One region of the Salinicola sp. JS01 genome, then DNA from elsewhere that is predicted to be linked to it. Evidence: predicted binding sites of a transcription regulator. Region 1 holds the regulator's gene; each other region holds the start of a gene.
The links. Region 1 encodes LexA, which represses DNA repair genes until DNA is damaged. Its sites were predicted from a motif close to TACTGTNTANNTANACAGTA; they were not measured.

Region 1 (6,485 bases):
CGCGCGCCGCCGGCGTTCCGGCGGCGTGGGCAGCCGCCATGGTCAGGTCGTCGGAGAAGATCGCGCCCTTGAAGCCGAGCTCTTCGCGCAGCAGCCCCAGCCAGCTGGGCGAGAAGCCCGCGGGGCGCTCGTCGAAGGCGGGAAAGATCACATGCGCCGGCATCACCGCATCGAGCTTGCTCGCCAGCCGCGCGAAAGGCACCAAATCGTGCGCGCGCAGCGCCTCCAGCGAGCGTGGATCACGGGCCACCGAGTGGTGGGAATCCTGCCGCGCCCCGCCATGGCCGGGAAAGTGCTTGCCGATGGCGACCATCCCAGCATCGTGCAGGCCATCGATGAAGGCGCCGGCCAGCGCCGCGACCACCTCCGGGTCGGGCGAGAAGCTGCGCGAACCGATCGCCGGCGACTGGTCGTCGTCGAGGTCGAGCACCGGGGCGAAAGTCAGGTCGAAACCGCACGCGGCCATCTCCATGCCCAGCAGCCAACCGGTATCCAGGGCCAGGGCCAGCGCGGCTTCCGGCGACTCGGCGAACTGCCGCCCCAGGGTCGCCATCGGCGGTAGCCGGGTCACACCCTGCTTGAGCCGCTGCACGCGCCCGCCCTCCTGGTCGATGGCCACCAGCAGGTCCGGCCGGCAGGCGCGAATCTCGCCGATCAGCGTCTGGGTGGTTCCCGCATCCGGGGTGTTGCGCGCAAACAGAATGACGCCCCCGACCTCGGGGCGCGACAGCAGCCGCCGCTCTTCCTCACGCAGTCGAGTGCCCTCGACGTCCAGCATTACCGGACCCAGCGGTTGTGTCATAGCCGTTACCTGAAACCGTGAAGCGCCCGATTCTAGACGACCCGCCAGCGTCATGACAGAGGTCGGCGCCGCCGCATCAGCTCACCGCGGTCTCCGCCGGCTCCAGCGGTGCCAGCATGGCGGCCGCCACCACCGGCTTGAGCCGCCGGATCAGGTCGCGCACGGTGACATGCTCGTGATACTCGGTGTCGGCGATATCGCGCAGCGCATCCAGTCCGGATAGCGTGAATACCACGGTACCGAGCATGAAGTGGAGCCGCCAGAAACGCTCCGCCTCCGGCAATTCCGGCGTGGCCAGCCGCAGGCAGGCGACGAAACGGTGAAAGGTTTCGCCGTAGTGCGCCTGAATGTAGCGCCGCAGATGCCCCTGGGCCTGGGTATAGGCGAGCCCCAGAAGCTTCATGAATATCTTGAGACTGTGACGCTCCGCCGGAACCTCGAGCACGCTCTCGGCAAGGCGCTCGAGCAGCACCTCGAGCGGAATGGTCTGCCCGCCATAGTGGCGCTCGAGCCCGTCTAGCGCGTGATTGAGGCGCTCGGCGAAGGGATCGAGATAACGCGCGAAGACCGCCTGGATCAGCGCCTTTTTGGAACCGAAGTGATAATTGACCGCCGCCAGGTTGACCTTGGCCCGGGTGGTGATGTTGCGCAGCGACGTCTCGGCGAACCCTTTCTCGGCGAACAGCACCTCGGCGGTGTCGAGAATGCGGGTCACAGTGTCGGACTGGGCCATGGACTACCTCTTTACTGTCGATATCGGCGGCTTTTCACTGACATCGAATCTGTCGGCCAACGCCTGTCGAATCAGCTGAAAAACGCCTGTTTGAAACGCTTTCGAATCTAACCACCCCAGACGTCACGGCACAATCGCGGCAAACGTCGAAGGCGCCCTTTCCCCGAGACCTTCCACGAGACCTTCCACCGAGTCTTTTACCAAAGCCCCTTCCCGGCACCCTTTCCTCGCCCGCCCCCTTTCGCTACCCCGCATGACTGGATACAATTCCAGACTGTATACATGACCAAGCCCTGACAGGCCCCGGGGAGACGCCCAATGTCGAGACCGCTCACCGCCCGGCAGCAGAACGTCTACGATTTCATCGTCAAGACGATGACCGAGTTCGGCTATCCGCCCACCCGCGCCGAGATCGCCAAGGCGCTGGGATTCCGCTCTCCCAATGCCGCCGAAGAGCACCTGCGTGCGCTCGATCGCAAGGGTGTGATCCGCATGATTCCGGGGACCTCCCGCGGGATCCGACTGCCCACTGCGGCCGGGACCGCGGAACCCACCGACCCCGCCGAAACCGGCCTGCCGATCGTGGGTAACGTCGCCGCCGGCAGCCCGATCCTGGCCGCCGAGCACATCGACCGCTACTGCCCACTGCCGGCGGACTACTTCGCCCCCAGGGCCGACTACCTGCTGCGTGTGCGTGGGCTGTCGATGAAAGACATCGGCATCCTCGATGGCGACCTGCTCGCCGTGCATCGCACCCAGGAAGTGCGCGACGGCCAGATCGTGGTCGCCCGGCTCGACGACGAGGTCACGGTCAAGCGCTTTCAACGCCGCGGGCGCCGCGTCACCCTTCTAGCAGAGAACGCCGACTTCGCCCCCATCGAAGTCGATCTGGAGCACCAGCAGCTGGATATCGAGGGTCTCGGCGTAGGCATCATCCGCGGCGGCAACGGCCTGGGTCTGCAGTAGCCGTCGGCAGCCATGCGCAAGATCCTCCACGCGGACTGCGACTGCTTCTACGCCGCGGTGGAAATGCGCGACGACCCCGGGCTGCGTGACCTGCCGCTGGCGATCGGCGGCAGTGCCGACAAGCGCGGGGTCATCGCCACCTGCAACTACCCGGCGCGGCGCTACGGCATCCATTCGGCGATGCCCACCGCACGCGCCCTGCGTCTATGCCCCGAGCTCAAGCTGCTCAAGCCTGACTTCGATCGCTACCGCCGCGTCTCGCATGACATTCAAGCGGTATTCCACGAGCTGACTCCGCTGGTGGAGCCGCTCTCCCTCGACGAAGCCTATCTCGACGTCAGCGAGGTCACCCGTTTCCAGGGGAGTGCGACCTGGATGGCGCACTGGCTCAAGCAGGAGGTGCTCGCGCGTACCGGCATCGTGGTCTCGGTGGGCGTGGCACCCAACAAGTTCCTGGCCAAGATCGCCAGCGACTGGGACAAGCCGGACGGCCTGTTCGTGATTCCGCCCGCACAGATGGCGAGCTTCATCGAGGGTCTGGCGGTCGACAAGCTGCATGGGGTCGGCCCTGCCACCGCGGCCAAGCTGGCGGGACTCGGCATCGCCACCTGCGCCGAACTGCGCGCGCGGCCGCTGGAGCAACTGATAGACACCTTCGGCAAGTTCGGCCAGCGCCTGCACGAGCTGGCCCACGGCATCGACGACCGGCCGGTCAACGTCACCCGCGAGCGCAAGTCGGTCAGCGTCGAGACCACCTACGACAGCGACCTGCCGGACCTCGCCCAGTGCCACCAGGCGCTGGCACCGCTGATTGTGCGTCTCGACGAACGCCTGGCCCGCCATGGCCACCCCGATATCGGCAAGCAGTTCGTCAAGGTGCGCTTTCACGACTTCACCAGCACCACTCAGGAGACCGGCGCCCGCGGCGTGATCCATGCGCGCTTCCACGAGCTGCTGGAAAGCGCCTGGCAACGCGGCGGCCGCCCGGTGCGCCTGCTCGGGGTCGGCGTGCGCCTGGCGCCGGAGGCCGAACAGCGCCAGCTCGGCCTGTTCGACGGCGAGCAGCCGGCCTGACGCCGCCGGCGCGACGCCAGCGACACCGCCCGAAGGTTCAGGAGAAGACGACGGTCTTGTTGCCGTGGATCAGGACGCGATCCTGCAGGTGCCAGCGCAGGCCGCGGGCGAGCACGGCCTTCTCCACGTCACGCCCCAGCCGAACCAGATCCTGGGGTGTATGGCAGTGCGACACCCGCTGAATGTCCTGCTCGATGATCGGCCCCGCGTCCAGCTCCTGGGTGACGTAGTGGCAGGTCGCACCGATCAGCTTGACCCCGCGCTCGAACGCCTGGTGGTAAGGCTTGGCGCCGGCGAAGGACGGCAGAAAGCTGTGGTGGATATTGATGATGCGCCCGGCGTAGCGCTCGCACAGCGCCGGCGGCAGGATCTGCATGTAACGTGCCAGCACCACGCTGTCGGCCTCGGCCGCATCGATCAGCCGCTCGACCTCGGCGAACGCGGGCGCCTTGTCGGCGGGGTCGACGCTCACCCGATGGAAGTCGATGCCGTGCCACTCGACGAGGGCGCGCAGATCATCGTGGTTGGAGATCACGCAGGGAATGTCGCAATCGAGCTCCCCCGCCGACCAACGGTAGAGCAGGTCGACCAGACAGTGCGACTCGCGCGAGACCATCAGCACCACACGCTGACGCCGGCTGGCATCGCTCAGCCGCCAATCCATCGCGAATTCGCGGGCAATGGTCTCGAACTCGGCCCGAAAGGCCGCGGCCCCCAGCGCCTCCGATTGAATGTCGTAGCGCATGAAAAAGCGCCCGTTATCGAGGTCGGAGTGCTGGTTGGCCTCGATGATGGAGCCCCCCTGGGCGGCGATGAAGCCCGAGACGCGGGACACGATCCCGACCCGGTCTGGGCAGGAGACGATCAAACGATAATTGTGCGGCATAACTCACGCTGACAGGGTCGATGAAACGAAAAGTCGCCGCGCACCGAGAGGACGCGACGACGCAACCTGCCTCGGTAGCGGCGGCACGACACCCGCCGCGCTCGGGGCGGCAATATTGTACCCGATTCGCCGTGGCTGCGGCGCTCGCCTTTACGCGCGCCGATCCCGGTTTGAGCGGGCCGAGAACGATGCCTTATAGTGAGACGAGACTTTTCCCGTTAAGGAAGCCGATGTTTCGTCCGCGCGCGCAGATCCGCCCCCGCACCTATCCGCCTCTGCTGTTTCATCCGTTGGGCGGCTGCGGTGAAATCGGCATGAACCTTTCGCTCTACGGCTACGACGATCACTGGATCGCGGTCGACTGCGGCATGATGATCCGCCAGGATCTGCCCGACGCCCCGCTGCAGATTCCCGACGTGGCCCACCTGGCGGCAGAGGGCATGATTCCCGAGGCGGTGTTCATCACCCACGGTCATGAAGACCATATCGGCGCCCTGGCCTGGATCTGGCCCCACTGGGGTTGTCCCGTCTATGCCACACCCCTGGCGATCGAGATGCTGCGTGCCAAGTTCCTCGAACGCGGTCTGCGCACCGATGCACTGCGTCCGGTGATGCCCGGCAGCAGCGTCGAGCAGTCCCCCTTCAAGGTCGGCTTCGTGGCGGTCACCCACTCCATTCCCGAGAGCTGCGCGCTGGCGATCGAGACGCCCGGCGCGCGCGTGCTGCACACCGGCGACTGGAAGCTCGATCCGGCGCCGCTGATCGGCCCGCCGATCGACTCGCGCTCCTTCGAGCGCCTGGCGCCGCTGGATCTGGTGGTGGCCGACTCGACCAATGCCGACGTCGAGGGTCACTCGCGCAGCGAGTCGGAAGCCGGCGCCGCACTCGAGGCGGTGATCCGTGAGTGCCGTGGACGGGTAGCGGTCAGTTGCTTTGCCAGCAATCTCGCGCGCATTCAGTCGCTGGGGCAGATCGCCGCACGCTGCGGGCGCCGCGTGGCGCTGCTGGGTCGCTCGATGGAGCGCATGGTCGCCATCGCCCGTCAGCTCGGCTATCTCGAGGACTTTCCGCCGCAGGTGCCGACCTACGATCTCGGCTATCTGCCGCCGGAGGAGATCTTGATCATCGCCACCGGCAGCCAGGGCGAGCCGCGCTCGGCCTTGTCGCGACTGGCCCAGGGGCGCCATCCGCTGCTGGATCTGGAAGCGGGCGATCACGTCATCTTCTCGGCGCGCGCCATCCCCGGCAACGAGCGCCCTATCGAGCGCCTCAAGAACGGCTTCAAGCGCCTCGACGTGCATATCCACGACGAGCACTCGGACCCTGCGCTGCACGCCTCGGGGCATCCCGCGCGGGACGAGCTGCGCCAGCTCTACGGCTGGCTCAAGCCGCGCCTGCTGCTGCCGGTGCACGGCGAGCTGACGCACCAGGAGGCCCACCGCGAACTCGCCGAAACCCTCGGCATCGCGGTGCCGGAGCGGGTCGTCAACGGCGACCTGCTGGCACTGGAGAACGGCACGCTGAGCCCGCGTCGCCACTTCCATCTGCAACCGACGCTGCTCTCGCCGCGCACCCGCGCCGGCAGGCCCGGCGCGGCCACCAGTCCGCGCCGCGCTGCCAGCTCGCTGTCGATCGCGCTCACGCTGCTGCCGACCGAGACCGGCTGGACGCGCATCGGCAGACTGCTGTGGGACAGCGAGAGCGCGCTCGATCTGGACGAGGAAGCCCTGGCGGACTGGCTCGATCAGCGCATCGACGCCATCCCGGCGGACTCCCTGCTGCAGCTGCGTCAGCAGCTGTTCACTCCCCTCACCGAGTGGCTGAAGGCGCATCTGGCCAAGCTGCCGGAGCTGCATCTGCAGTTGATGCCGGCCGACCCTCAGCCCGAACACGAGGTACGCACGGCCTCCGGCTGACAGCCCGCTACCTGCGTGCACCCGTGCACGAAAAACGCGCCGAGCATAGGCTCGGCGCGTTCAGATTTCATGGAAAAACCCGGCGGCAATGATGCGGCGGTGGGAGAA
Region 2 (6,485 bases), 1.7 Mb from region 1:
ACGAGCAGATCTTCGAGCAGCAGAGCGAACAGCTTAACACCCAGCAGACGGCCCAGTATCAGTCGCTGCCGACCGCCTACAGCGTCGACACCGTCAGCGGCGGCCACAGCGCCGCAGCCGACCAGGCACTGCAAAACGTCGCCCAAGAGACTCAGCTCTCGACCCAGATCCCGGCCGGCGGTAACGCTCTGGTAGCCCAAGGCCACAGCGCCGCCGCCGCCCAAGGTCTGGCCAACGCCAACCAGGCCGGTCATGACAATGGCAGCGTGAGCTTCTCCAGCCTGTAAGTCGATACGCCGACACGGCCTATCGCACCAAAAACCGCCGGCCCAGTGCCGGCGGTTTTGCGTTCATCCAGCGCTGGGATGACAAGCCCATAGCCGAGTATTTACCGCCGGCAACCGTGCAAATGCCGTCCGTCGCAGCCGGCTTTCGTGCACCGAAGGCGAGAACGGTAGATTCTCCATACCGCGCTCTATCATGACAGACAATTGGCTTCCCGCTTTGGCCAGCCAAGCGGCGCGATCGCATATCCAAGCGCCAACCGATAGACCTGTCATGCGCTGGCAACCCAGTGATATCTCGGCAAATCAGCGCCATGCCCCATCCATTGACCTGCGTTTCCGCGCAATCATGTCAGGGTGCTACGCTGAGCACATGATTATCTAAATAAGTAAATATAGAAATCTTGACAATGATACAATTCACCGCATGGCGCAATAAATCCGTACGGTGATCCCCGTGATAAAGCCGCTCTCAAAAAACGTATAGCCTCATTGGCTATTTGCATTTTAACTGATGCCGGTCGGTCGTTATGATGGCGACTCATGGTCTGAATGTTGCCCGGCTTCGGCTGGGCTTTTTTGCGCCCTTTTTTCCTGTTCCGGTTTTTCCTGTTCCGGCATCGCAGCGACCGCCCGACCGTCAGGTTTTACCTGCGCCTTGCCGGCCGGCGACTCGGGCCGGGCATGCGCCAGCAGCCATGCCGCGCTGAACGCCCCCTCGCTGGCCGTGGCCATGCGCTGCGCGTGGCACGTCTCACCGGTGTACTCCGTACGCGGCAGGCAGTCGCGACGCAGCCACTTGCACACCGCGGAAGGTGAGACCCCACAGATTCGCGCGCAGCGCGACACCCCGCCCACCCGTTCCACCGCAAATCGAATGGCACTCATGGCACCCTCGCTGAGCGTGTACTTTGAGTACAGACATATCAGGTACTGAAAGTACATTCAAGCGATGCGACTATTGAACCTATGGTTCACACTGATCATCGGGACGACTTCAGCGCCCGCCTGCTCGAAGCACTGCGTCACGCAGGTAAGGACGGCCACGGGATGGGCGCACGCCTAGCCCGCGCCGTGCGTGTCACCCCCAAGGCGGCGAGCAAGTGGATCAACGGCGAAGCGCGCCCGAGCCACGCCAAGAAGGTGGCGCTGGCACGCTGGCTGGGCGTGCGCGAGGCGTGGCTGGACTACGGCCAGGGGCATATGCTGCGCGATGACGACGAGCGCGAGGCAGCGTATGTACCCCCCTGGCAACACGCTGCGCGTCGCCGAGCCATCGCCGGCGCGCGCCGCGCGGACACTATCACTGATCGAAGCGGCGGTGCAGGCCGGCGAGCTGGAAGACGCCGACCTGCTGCTGCTGGAGCAGCTGGTAAAGCGCCTACGGCGCACCGGCCAGACCGCCACTGAGGCGCGGGACGAGACCGAACCAGACGCATGACTCCCATCGCAACAGCGCTCTGACAGACCGGCCCATTGCCCTGCCGCTCTCTTTCACAATACCGATAAAACGGATTGAACTTCTAGTACTTTTAATATGTACTATTAGTACATTATGGGTGATGATTTCCCAACTTCGTCGCATAGCCTGACTCAGGTGTTGACCCCGAGGACGCCATGAACCGTTTTCGCTGCCAAGACACGCTAGTGCTGAATGAAGACTGGCTGCGGTTCGATGTGCCGATACCGCCGCAACGTTTCTACTATGCCGGACGGCAGATCGCGACGATCTACGATAGCCATATCTGTCATGCCGGCACTCCCGACATCGATACGGTCTACTGCGCGTATCGCCAGCCCGCGTCACCTGCCGGGGTCTATCAGCCGGCGCTCTATGTGCCCAGCCTGCACCACGCCATCATCGTCATCGACCACCGCTTCACGCTGGCACGCCACGCCAAGGCGTGGATCGCAGACCGCGTACGTGAGCTCATCATCGCCCGCCGCCCGCCCTGGCATGGCCCGACAAGCGGCCCGCCGCTCTCGGATTTCGTCTGAGACGTTCACGCCGCCATAGACGACGCTGGCATCGCGCCATCATCGATGCTGTAGTGTCTGGCCAATACGGAGGGACGCATGAAGACGATCGGCGTACTCGGCGGCATGAGCTGGGAATCGACCCAGAGTTACTATCGCCTGCTCAATGAAGGCGTGCGCCAGCGCCTGGGCGGGCACCATTCGGCCAGGATCGCGCTGGTGAGCGTCGACTTTGCCGAGATCGAAGCGCTCCAGCGTAGCGGCCAGTGGGCAGAAGCCGGCCAGCGGCTCGCCGCGGCGGCAGGGCAAGTGGAAGCCGCCGGCGCCGAGTGCCTGCTGCTGGCCACCAACACCATGCACAAGGTCGCCTCGGCGATCGAGGCGGCGCTGAACATGCCGCTGCTGCACATCGCCGATGCCACCGGCGAACGCTTGGCGGCGGATGGCATCGACCAGGCCGGGCTGCTGGGCACGCGCTTCACCATGGAACAGCCCTTCTACCGCGAACGCCTCAGCGAGCGCTACGGCATCGACTGTCTGATCCCCGCAGAGGACGAGCGCGAGGCGATCCACCGCATCATCTTCGAGGAGTTGGTGCAGGGCATCGTGAACGACGACTCCCGCGCGCGCTATCGTGAAATCGTCGCCAACCTGCACGCCCGCGGCGCCCGCGCGATCATTCTCGGCTGCACCGAAATCGCCCTGTTGCTACGCCCGCAGGACAGCGCCCTGCCGCTCTACGACACCACCGCACTGCATGTGGAGATGGGGCTGGCCTTCGCGCTCGACGATCGCTGAGAGAGACCGGCCTTTTCCTTCGAACTCGCTGCCGCGCGCCCTGCACGCCACAAACAAAAACCGCCACCCGGCGTGAGCACGGGTGGCGGTTTTCGTAACAATATGGCGCGCCCTAAAGGATTCGAACCTTTGACCTTTGCCTCCGGAGGGCGAGGCGCCACTGTGCACACACTTTAAAATCAATCGCTTAGGTCATGCGGCCCCGTGGCAAAGCGACAGAACGTGACGTAACCACGCGTTTTTGCGACGCCGTAGCGCACGAAATAGTCACGCTACACGCGAGCACCGACCCGCCATCTATCCCACCCTTCACATCGCGGCCACCACGCTAGCCAGTCGACACACGCCAGCCCTTTCGCGACACTGTATGTGCATACAGTGATCGGGAGGCATCACAAGATGGCCAAGCCACGTAAGCCCAGCAGCTACGAGCTGCTCGCCGAGCGCGTGCGGCACCAGATCACCGGCGCCAACAACCGTGGGGCGACCCATGTGCGCCTGGAGCGATTCGACACCGAGAGCCCGGCAGACTGGGATCGTCTGCTCGAAGAGTTCGAGACCGTCGACTATGTGACAGTGACACGCACCGCCGACGGCGAGGCGCTGGTGAGCTGGAATCCAGTTGAGGCTGAGGCGTCGATGTGATCGAGGTCACCAGCGGCTCTGGCTGGGTAGAGGTCGAGTGCAGTGCCTGCGGCACCCGAGAGAGCGCTGAGGAGAGAGAAGAGATCGCCGGCTTCGTGATCGCCGGCGATGGATTGGCGGGCATCCACTGCTGCTGGTGCGGACGTGATTCGGTAGGTCTGCTGGAGGGAGTGAGCGATGAATTACAGGGCGGCGCTTGAAAGGTGGGCGCAGACCCGGCGCGACCGCGGCTGGCATGAGGGGCGGCCGCCGGCTGACCAGTGGATCGAGTACCACGCGACCCATGCCCAGTTCGTTTACTCGGGCCGGTGCCGCATCGACGAGCTCGATCCCGATGACCGGCTGGCGATCGGCTCCCACGCTCACATCATGCTCAATACTGGCCAAGCGCAGATCCGCTATCTGTTCTGGCGCCCGGCGGCGGTTGAGGCGCTATGGGGGCCGCGGTGCATGGACCTGATTACCGGCGGGATCAAGCGCTGGTAGCGGTGCCAGCAGTCAGCCCCTCCCACGTCACCGCGCGGAGCGCATCGGCATCACCGGCGTCGACCGCCGCCCTGATCTGGTCCTCGAGACGCTGACGCTTGCCGATGACGTCTGTGACGATCGGGCGGTATGCCTCGGCGTTGGCGATCACGCGCCGCACCAGTTCATCGAATGCAATACCACGCCGCGCGGCGATACCGTCGAGGGTCGGCGTGGGGGCGTTGTTGTCGGCCTGCCACGCCCGAGCCTCGGCCTCCTGCTGGGGCCAGGTGTCGATCTCGTATTGCGGGTATTGTCGGCGCAGCTCAACGAGGTCAGCCTCGGATGCGCGGTTGATCTCATCGAGCTTGCTGGCAGCCAGGGCCTCGACGTCTACCGGTGGCACCTCGTACGGCGCGATCTCGATCCCGCTATCGAGGATCTGCTGGTAGATGCCTCGCGCGCGCTCGTCGGGGTCGTCCGGGGATGCAGTGAAAGGAATCCACCCAAGTTCGGGGTGTTCGATTTCGCAGTCGATAGTGCCGTTGCCGGCGTAGGCGGCATTTCTCAAATCCATCATGCGATCCTCAGCCATAACGTTTTTCTCGAATTCCCCGAGGAGGCCCAGCTGTGCCCCATGCATCGCCACGTTCCGCTCACCGGGCCTCGGAAATACGATGGGTCGTCCTGGTTATTTGCATTCGTGTAATACAAATTGCTGCCTGCCGCCGTATCACCCGGCTCAAACAGCGTTGAATAGCGATATAGCAAGAACGCATACGTCCCCACCGCCCCAACCTGCGTCGACGGGCCGGCGTTGGCGACCCTCAAGTCCACTTCGGCGGCGGTGTAGTAATCTGCCTGCAGCGTCGTCTTCTTCACGTACTGCGGGTGCGCATCGGTTTTCGCTTCGTGCTCGGCCACTGCCCCCTCGGCCTGACCGGCGGCGGTCTCGGCCCGATCGGCGTCCTCGGCTGCTGACGTTGCCGCCCCCTCGGCGGCGGTACGGGCATCGCTCACAGCCTGCAGATCGCCGTAAAGATCTTCGGCGGCCTGGCGGGCCTGCTGCGTCGCCGTGACGTCGAGTCCCGTTTGCTGCCGGTCAGCGGCCGTGGCCTGGGCGTCCTGCCCCGTCTGCTGCCGGTCGGCAGCCGTGGCCTGGGCATCCAGCCCGGTCTGCTGCCGGTCCTCGCCCGTGGCCTGGGCATCGAGGCCGGTCTGCTGCCGGTCCTCGCCCGTGGCCTGTCGATCCAGCCCGGTCTGCTCGACGTCCTCGGCCGCCTGGGCTGCAGCAGCCTGGGTGTCCTCCATTTGCTGCTGCATGCCGGTGTAGGTCTCGTCGATCGAAGCGACCATTTGCCGGCATTCAGCCGAGAATTGCGCGACGCGATCCTGATACGCCTCGAGACGGATCGGAAACTCGGTCGTCATGCCCGTGGTAATTCGGATGTCGTTGAAATTTAGCTCGCTGGGTACGAATAGGGGCACGTCAGACCTCCGTGATAGTCAGCGTTGATTTTCGGTTGCGCGGATGGGTGTGGGTATCGCCGTAGCCCGAGGCCAGTCGCCCCACGAAACACGCGGCCAAGCGATCGAGACCGGCGAGGTGCGGGTAAAGATCGACAAATACATCGGCCATCATCCCGCGCTGGGCCAGCTCCTCGACGAGCCGCGCGCGGTCGCCGGGTTGCAGCCAGTCGAGCGAGAACTGAACCTGCCGGCGCGGCCTCCCGCCATTGATCGTGCGCAGCGTCTGCCCGGCGCTGTCCTCGTGCGTGGCCTTGTCGACCCAGTCGGATTGCGCGCCCCAGCTCATGTTGAACGTGGGCTGAAACGCCATGCCCAGCGCGATGCGCGCGATCTGCATGCCGCCGTCGGGATTGCCGGCATCCTCGAGCGTGAGGCGGTAGCGGGTGATCGCGACCAGGGGCGTCTCGATGACGGTGATCGTCACCGCGAGCTTGTCGTTGTAGGTGGCCCCATAGGGGTCGATGCCCACCCGCCAGGCGCCGACGGGGATGATCTCGGCGGTGGCCAGCGGCCCGGAGTCATGCACCACCGTTTCGCCGGACAGCAGCTCGATGCGCAGTGAGCCGGCGGCGGTCAGGTTGTGATCGATGATGGCGAGACAATCGACATAGGCGCCGACGCTCAATGTCCCCTCGACGACCTGCGTCGCGGTATCGACGCTGCGCCACACCCGATTGCGCTCGTTACGCTGGGTATTTTCCACCCCGGCGCTCGAGCGCTCGCTCGTCGCCGTCAGCGACGCCGTGTCGTGCAGATTATCGAGGATCATTCGCAGGCTTTGATCGC
Region 3 (6,485 bases), 230 kb from region 1:
TTCTCCCTTTTCTCAGAAATCGCCGGATCTGCCAATCCTTCGGGATACTGCTTCGGGAGAACGCCTAGGACACGAAAAGTGACTCCCCGGCCCTTGGGCCGGGGGCGGGACTCACAAGCGCGGGGCTTTGCCGTCAGGGTCGGGCAGGGTGGTGGGGGCGACGAACACTGGGGCGGCATTGGGGTCGCCCTGGCACTGGATCGCGGCACGGGCAGGAATCAGCCACCAGTCGTCACCGTTTTGCACGCCCATGTCGGTGATCTGATCGCGCGCGATACACGGATAGTCCTTGGCCTGGCGCTCCATCGCGAACAGCCAGCGGTCATCACCCTGCTTGAGCCAGGCGAAGGCGCGCTGGAACTGCTGGCTGGCCGGGGTCTTGTCACCGAACTGGACGCTGGGCTGGCGCGCCTGGAGCAGGAACTCCTCGTCGAAGTCGGGCAGCCCCAGCCACGCCTGGGGCCCGGTGATCGCGGCAACCTGGGTCATCATGTCGCGCGGTGAGCGGGCGTGATCCTGCAGCGCATAGCCCCAGGTGGACCAGCTGAGCCAGAACAGCGCCAGCCAGCCGCCCAGCGCCCACAGCCCGCGCGCCGGGCGGGTCCAGGCCAGCAGGCCGACCCCCAGCGCGCCGATCACGATCCACCAGGCCCAGGGGTCGACCTGATGACGCTCGGCCACCCGTGCCAGCGCCGGCAGGCCGAATGCGCCGAGTATACCGGCGAGCAGCAGTAGGCCGGCGAGCAGCGCCAGCACCACGAAGGCGGCGCGATGCAGGCCGCGGCGCCGGATCAGCCCGGGCAGCAGCGGCGCCAGCGCCATCACCAGCAGTGGCAGCGTGGGCAGCATGTAGACGCCGCGCTTGCCCGGCGAGAGTGAGAAGAACACCACGATCAGGATGACCGCGCTGAGCGGCATCCAGACCCGCGCATCACTGCGCTTGAGGCGATGCCACCACGCCGGCAGCGCCCACGGCAGCGCCAGCACCAGCGGCATCCAGGCCCATGGCAGCACCTTGACGACGTAGTAGTACCACGGCTCCAGATGGGTCCAGGAGTCGGCGTAGCGCTGGCCGGTCTGCTTGAACAGGATATTGTCGCGGTAGGCGGCGAGCGCCGGGTCGCCGCTGAAGCTGGCCATCAGCATCATGGGGATGGCCCAGGCGGCGATGCAGGCGAGCATCACTCCCAGCCCCAGCAGCAGTTCCTTGAGGCCGAGGCGCACCGCTCGGCCGCGATAGCCGAACCACAGCCATGCTGGTAGCAGCGCCAGCGGCAGGATACCCACGCCCTTGGTGATCACCCCGATACCCATTGCCGCCCAGCCGATCAGCCACCAGCGGCGGGCCGGGCCGAGCAGGGCGTGGCGCAGCAGCCCGTAGGCGCCCAGGGTGGTGAAGAAGGTCAGCATCATGTCGATCTGCGCGGTCTTGGCCTGCAGCACGAACTGGAACGCGGTCAGCAGCGCCAGCCCCGAGAGCAGTGCGACACGCCGCCCATGCAGGCGCCGGCCGAGGTCGACCACCAGCAGCAGGGCGCCCAGGGCACTGAGCGCGGTAGGGATCAGAAAACCCAGGCGTACCGAACCGGTCAGCCAGATCGAGAGCGCCGAGGCCCACATGAATACCGGGGGCTTGTCGGGATAGAGCTCGCCGCCGCGATGGGGGAACCAGAACTGGCCGGTACGCAGCATCTCCAGCGCATTGAGGGCGAAGCGCGGCTCGTCGGCAGGCCAGGGGTCGCGCAGCCCGATACCGATACCCAGCAGCACGATCGCCAGCAGTAACAGCAGCAGCCAGGCGCGCCGGTAATGCGCCTGGGAAGGGTCGTCGAGGAAAGATCGCATGGTCTTGGGCATCCGCTCAGGACGAGGATTGGCTGGGGGCGGCGCTTTCGCGCTTCTCGCGGCGAATCAGCATCAGATTGCGGACATAGATGATCAGCCCGGCGCCCTGGCCGGCGATGAACACCGGGTCGCGCCGATAGAGGGCATAGGCGAGCAGTGTAGCGCCGCCGCCCAGGCTGAAGAACCAGAAGGCGACCGGTACGATACTGCGCCGGGCGCGCTCGCTGGCCAGCCACTGGACGATGAAGCGCGCCGAGAACAGCGCCTGACCGACGAATCCGATCGCTACCCACACCCACTCGGCACTCATGCGCGGGCCTCCCCGTCGAGATGTTCGGGTGCCACCGTCGCGGCCGGGCGCTCGGTCATTGCCAGCGGCTCGATCGCCGCGGGCAGGCGGCTGCGCCGGCGCAGCCACATCACCCCGACCATATCGACCAGACCGACCCACAGACGGTTATTGAGACCGTAGTGCGAGGCCCCGGTGCCGCGAGGGCGGTGATTGACCGGCAGCGACACGCACTCGCCGCCCTGGGCCCGCACCAGCGCCGGCAGAAAGCGGTGCATATGGTCGAAGTAGGGCAGGTTGAGGAAAGCGTCGCGGCGCACGATCTTCAGCCCGCAGCCGGTATCCGGGGTGGCATCGTTGAGCAGCGCCGAGCGGACCCGGTTGGCGACCTTCGACGAGACCCGCTTGAGCCAGTCATCACGGCGATTGGTGCGGTGACCGGCGACCATCACCACATCGCCCCGACAGGCGCGCTCGAACAGTCGCGGCAGATCGGCGGGGTCGTTCTGGCCGTCACCATCGAGGGTCGCAAGCCAAGTGCCGCGGGCGGCCCAGGCCGCCTGCCACACCGAGGTGCTCTGGCCGGCGCTTCGCGCATGGCGCAGCGGGCGCAGGCGCGAATCGGCCGCGGCGCGGCGCGTCAGCATCTCCCAGGAGCCGTCGCTGGAGGCGTCGTCGACCACGATCACTTCGTGCTCGATCTCCTGCAGGGCGCGGGAGATTTCGTCGAGTAGCCCCGGCAGATTGCCGACTTCGTCCTTGGCGGGAATGAGAATCGAGAGCTGTGGAGAATGCATTGACGCTGAGTTCCTGGCGATGGGACTTTTATTGGACGCTCCGCCATGCCGCCCTTGCCGCTCCTGGCAAGAGGGCACGCCGGCCGTGCGCTGGAGACCCGCCCTTTATGAAAGGAGAGTGAGCAAAAGGCAAACGATGGCACAGGTTTTGCGACCATCGAATGCGAATGTCGCCATGATCGAGGCCATGACTTAAAGGAATCTTAAGAACGCGGATTCTCAGGAACGCGGAACCCTTATCGTGCCACGCTGGCGGCGCGAGCAGAAGCTCAACGGAACAGATCCTGCTGGCGGTGGGGCGGGCGAAAATGGCGGATGTCGAGCCCCTGGTCTGGGCGCCGCTGCAGGCCCAGGCGACCGGCGGCACGGCGAAAGCGCTGATCGATCATGTCGACGAAGATCCCTTCGCCGCGCATACGGTGGCCGAAGCGGCTGTCGTTGCTGGCGCCGCCGCGCGACTGGCGGATCAGACTCATCACCTTGCCGGCGCGCTCAGGGTAGTGGGCTTGCAGCCACGCCTCGAACAGCGGTGCCACCTCCCGTGGCAGACGCAACAGGGTCCAGCTGGCGCTGGTGGCGCCGGCTTCGGCTGCGCGTTCGAGCAGTGTCTCTATCTCGTGGTCGTTGATCGCCGGAATCACCGGCGCCAGCAGGGCGCCTACCGGAATGCCCGCGGCGGCGAGTTCGCTCAGTGTCTTGAGTCGGGCCGCCGGCGAGGCGGTGCGCGGCTCCAGCGTGCGCTTGAGCTCGTTGTCCAGGCTGGTGAGGCTGATGAAGACGCGCACCAGGCGCTGCTCGGCGAGTGCGGCCAGCAGGTCGCGATCCCGCAGGATCAGCGCGCTCTTGGTCACCAGCGTGACCGGATGACGGCACTCGAGCAGCAGCGCCAGCAGCTCGCGGGTGGTGCCGTACTCGGCCTCGATCGGCTGGTAGCAGTCGGTGTTGCCGGAGAGATTGATCGGCTGGCAGCGATAGCCGGGCTTGCACAGCTCCTCGCGCAGCCGCGCCGCCATCCCTTGCTTGGCGATCAGCCGGGTCTCGAAGTCGATGCCCGGTGACAGATCCCAGTAGGCGTGACTGGGGCGGGCATAGCAGTAGATGCAGCCGTGCTCGCAGCCGCGATAGGGGTTGAGCGAGCGGTCGAAGCCCAGGTCCGGGGAGTGGTTCCAGGAGAGCGCGCTGCGCGGCGTCTCGTGCTGGATCTGGGTGGGTATGCGTTGCGGCAGCGCTTCCTGCCACCAGCCATCGTCGAAGGCTTCGGTATGGCTCGGCTGAAAGCGGTTATGCGGATTGAAGGTCGCGCCGCGGCCCTTGAGCGGGCCCGGTGACGCGGCGTAGGGATCGCGCGGTGGGGTGGGAGACGACATGACGACTCCGTGATCGGAAGCTGTTCAAATATACAGTATCACGGGGTCGTCACGACGCAAAGTGCCGGTCGTGGAGGCATGGCGCCGCTCGTGGCGTCAGCACACCCTCACCCGGCGTTGGCCACCAATGGATGAGGCCGCCAATGGATGAGGGCGCCATCGGGATGGACAGTTACAGCGTCAGCTTGACGCCGGCCTCGACATAGCGGCCCTGGGTGTTGTAGCCCTCGGCCAGGGTGTAGTCGCGGTCGAAGGCGTTATCCAGCTTGGCCGACAGTTCGACCTGCGGCGTCACCTGCCACGCCGTGCGCAGATCCACGATGCCGTAGCCGCTGACGGTGGTGTCGCCGTAGGGGAAGGTGTAGCGGGTATCGCGACGGTCGCCGGCGGCGCGCAGGGTGGCGCCGTAGCGCCAGTCGCCCAAGGCGTAGTCGGCATCCAGACGGCCGAAGGTTCTGGCTCGGCGCTTCAGCCGCTCGCCGCTATCGCGGTCTTCCGGATCCTGATGGGTCAGGCTGGCGCGCAGCGAGAGGCCGGCGTATTGCCAGCCACCGCTCAGTTCGACACCGCGGATACGCGCGCGGTCGACGTTGTAGGGCACGAAGGCCGCGTCGAAGGCGATCAGATCGTCGATCCGGTTCTCGAAGGCGCTGACGCGTGCATGCCAGGCGTCATGCTCGATGGCCCAGAACGCCTCCAGGTTGCGCGAGGTTTCGGCGTCGAGGTCGGGGTTGCTGCCGTAGGGCCCGTAGAGATCGATCAGGTTGGGCGCCTTGAAGGCGGTCGAGTAGACCAGCCCGAGGCGCTGTGCCGGTGTCAGACGGTAGGCGTAGCCGGCACTGCCGGTGGTTTCGTCGCCGAAGCGTGAATCGTCGTCGTATCGTAGCGAGCCGCTCAGCTCATGGCGCCCGTACTCGCGCTGCAGCATGCCGTAGAGGCCGTAGTTCTCGCGGCTGTCCTTGGCGTAGCGCCCGGCGAACGGGCTCGCCGAGTCGAAGTCGACATGCTCCTGGCGGTAGTCCACCCCCAGGGTGTCGACGCCGTTGGCGCGGGTGAAGCTGTGCTGGATGCCGAGTTCGTTGCGGTGCGATTCGGTGACACTATAGCGCTCGCCGGCATAGCGCTCCTCGCGGCGCTCGTCGAAGTGTCCGGCGGTGATCGCCATGTCCCAGTCGGGCGCCAGAGCCAGATCGTAGCGCCCGCCGAAGGTCTGCAGATAGCCGTCGGTGCGGCAGTCGTTGCTGGCGGTGCTGGCATTGAGCGGGAAGCAGTCGTCGTAGTCGGCGTCGGTATCCTGGCGCAGGGCATTCAGGCTCAGACTGGCGTTGGCGCCGAAGCGGTGCGATAGCCCTAACTGAGCCCCGCCGCGCTTGAAGCCATCGCGCTCGCCGCTGGCGTCGCTGGCAAGGGCGTTGAAGCCGTCGCCGTCGCGCCGGAACAGACTGGCGTTGAGGCGGGTAGCGGCGTCACCGGTGGAAACGAACAGGTTCTGTTTCTGCGTGTGCTGGTCGCCGGCGCGCAGGGACAGAGCCGCTTGGGTCCCTTCGCCGCCGCGCCGGGTGAAGATCTGGATCACGCCGCCGATGGCATCGGCGCCGTAGGCGGCAGCGCGCGGGCCGCGCACGATCTCGATGCGCTGGATCGCCTCGACCGGCAGGAACTCCAGGCTGGCGCCGCCGCTGGTGGCGGCATTGATGCGTACGCCGTCGACCAGCACCAGGGTGTGGTCGGATTCGGTGCCGCGCATGAACAGGCTGGTAATGGTGCCGTGCGCGCCGTTCTGCGTGATTTCGATACCGGCGCGGTTCTGCAGCAGGTCGATCACGCTGTCGGCCTGGCTGCGCTCGATCTCCGCGCGGTCGATGATGGTGGTGCTGGCGAGCACGTCGGCCTGCGACTGCGGCAGCCGGTTGGCAGTGACCTGCACGTCGTCGAGCTGCTGGGCTGCGGCGCCGAGGCTTGGCAGCAGCAGGGCCATGGCGACGCCGTGGGCCATGGCGGTAGGACGGTAACCCATGAAAGATGATCCCCAAACGCGTATTGGAACCGTTCTCGTGCGCGGCGCAGTGGCGCTGCGGGCGGTTCCTTGTGTTGCGATGACGCGATGGGAGGGAACGGCGTGACGAAATACGCCGGCCAACGCATTCTGGGCGGCCGGCGTGCGCTGTCGTCACTGGTTTGAGCCCT

Region 2: QO259_RS17025 (DUF1654 domain-containing protein) is a predicted target of LexA. The motif match lies at 3,421-3,440, and genes of this name have one in related genera.
Region 3: QO259_RS10570 (PA0069 family radical SAM protein) is a predicted target of LexA. The motif match lies at 4,317-4,336, and genes of this name have one in related genera.

The regions. Positions count from the first base shown of each region.
Region 1 is NZ_CP127244.1:2,070,073-2,076,557, forward strand. Features, by position in the region: gene nagZ (beta-N-acetylhexosaminidase) at 1-802, opposite strand, end outside; gene QO259_RS09385 (TetR/AcrR family transcriptional regulator) at 879-1,535, opposite strand; gene lexA (transcriptional repressor LexA) at 1,854-2,501, shown strand; gene dinB (DNA polymerase IV) at 2,514-3,575, shown strand; gene purU (formyltetrahydrofolate deformylase) at 3,613-4,461, opposite strand; gene QO259_RS09405 (ribonuclease J) at 4,692-6,377, shown strand.
Region 2 is NZ_CP127244.1:3,755,549-3,762,033, forward strand. Features, by position in the region: gene QO259_RS17000 (hypothetical protein) at 1-287, shown strand, start outside; gene QO259_RS17005 (helix-turn-helix domain-containing protein) at 813-1,172, opposite strand; gene QO259_RS17010 (hypothetical protein) at 1,522-1,725, shown strand; gene QO259_RS17015 (hypothetical protein) at 1,902-2,282, shown strand; gene QO259_RS17020 (aspartate/glutamate racemase family protein) at 2,361-3,059, shown strand; gene QO259_RS17025 (DUF1654 domain-containing protein) at 3,459-3,704, shown strand; gene QO259_RS17030 (hypothetical protein) at 3,701-3,904, shown strand; gene QO259_RS17035 (hypothetical protein) at 3,882-4,190, shown strand; gene QO259_RS17040 (HI_1402-related protein) at 4,177-4,746, opposite strand; gene QO259_RS17045 (hypothetical protein) at 4,746-5,657, opposite strand; gene QO259_RS17050 (hypothetical protein) at 5,659-6,485, opposite strand, start outside.
Region 3 is NZ_CP127244.1:2,295,900-2,302,384, reverse strand. Features, by position in the region: gene QO259_RS10585 (ArnT family glycosyltransferase) at 112-1,845, opposite strand; gene QO259_RS10580 (lipid-A-disaccharide synthase N-terminal domain-containing protein) at 1,862-2,155, opposite strand; gene QO259_RS10575 (glycosyltransferase family 2 protein) at 2,152-2,931, opposite strand; gene QO259_RS10570 (PA0069 family radical SAM protein) at 3,201-4,298, opposite strand; gene QO259_RS10565 (TonB-dependent receptor domain-containing protein) at 4,471-6,315, opposite strand.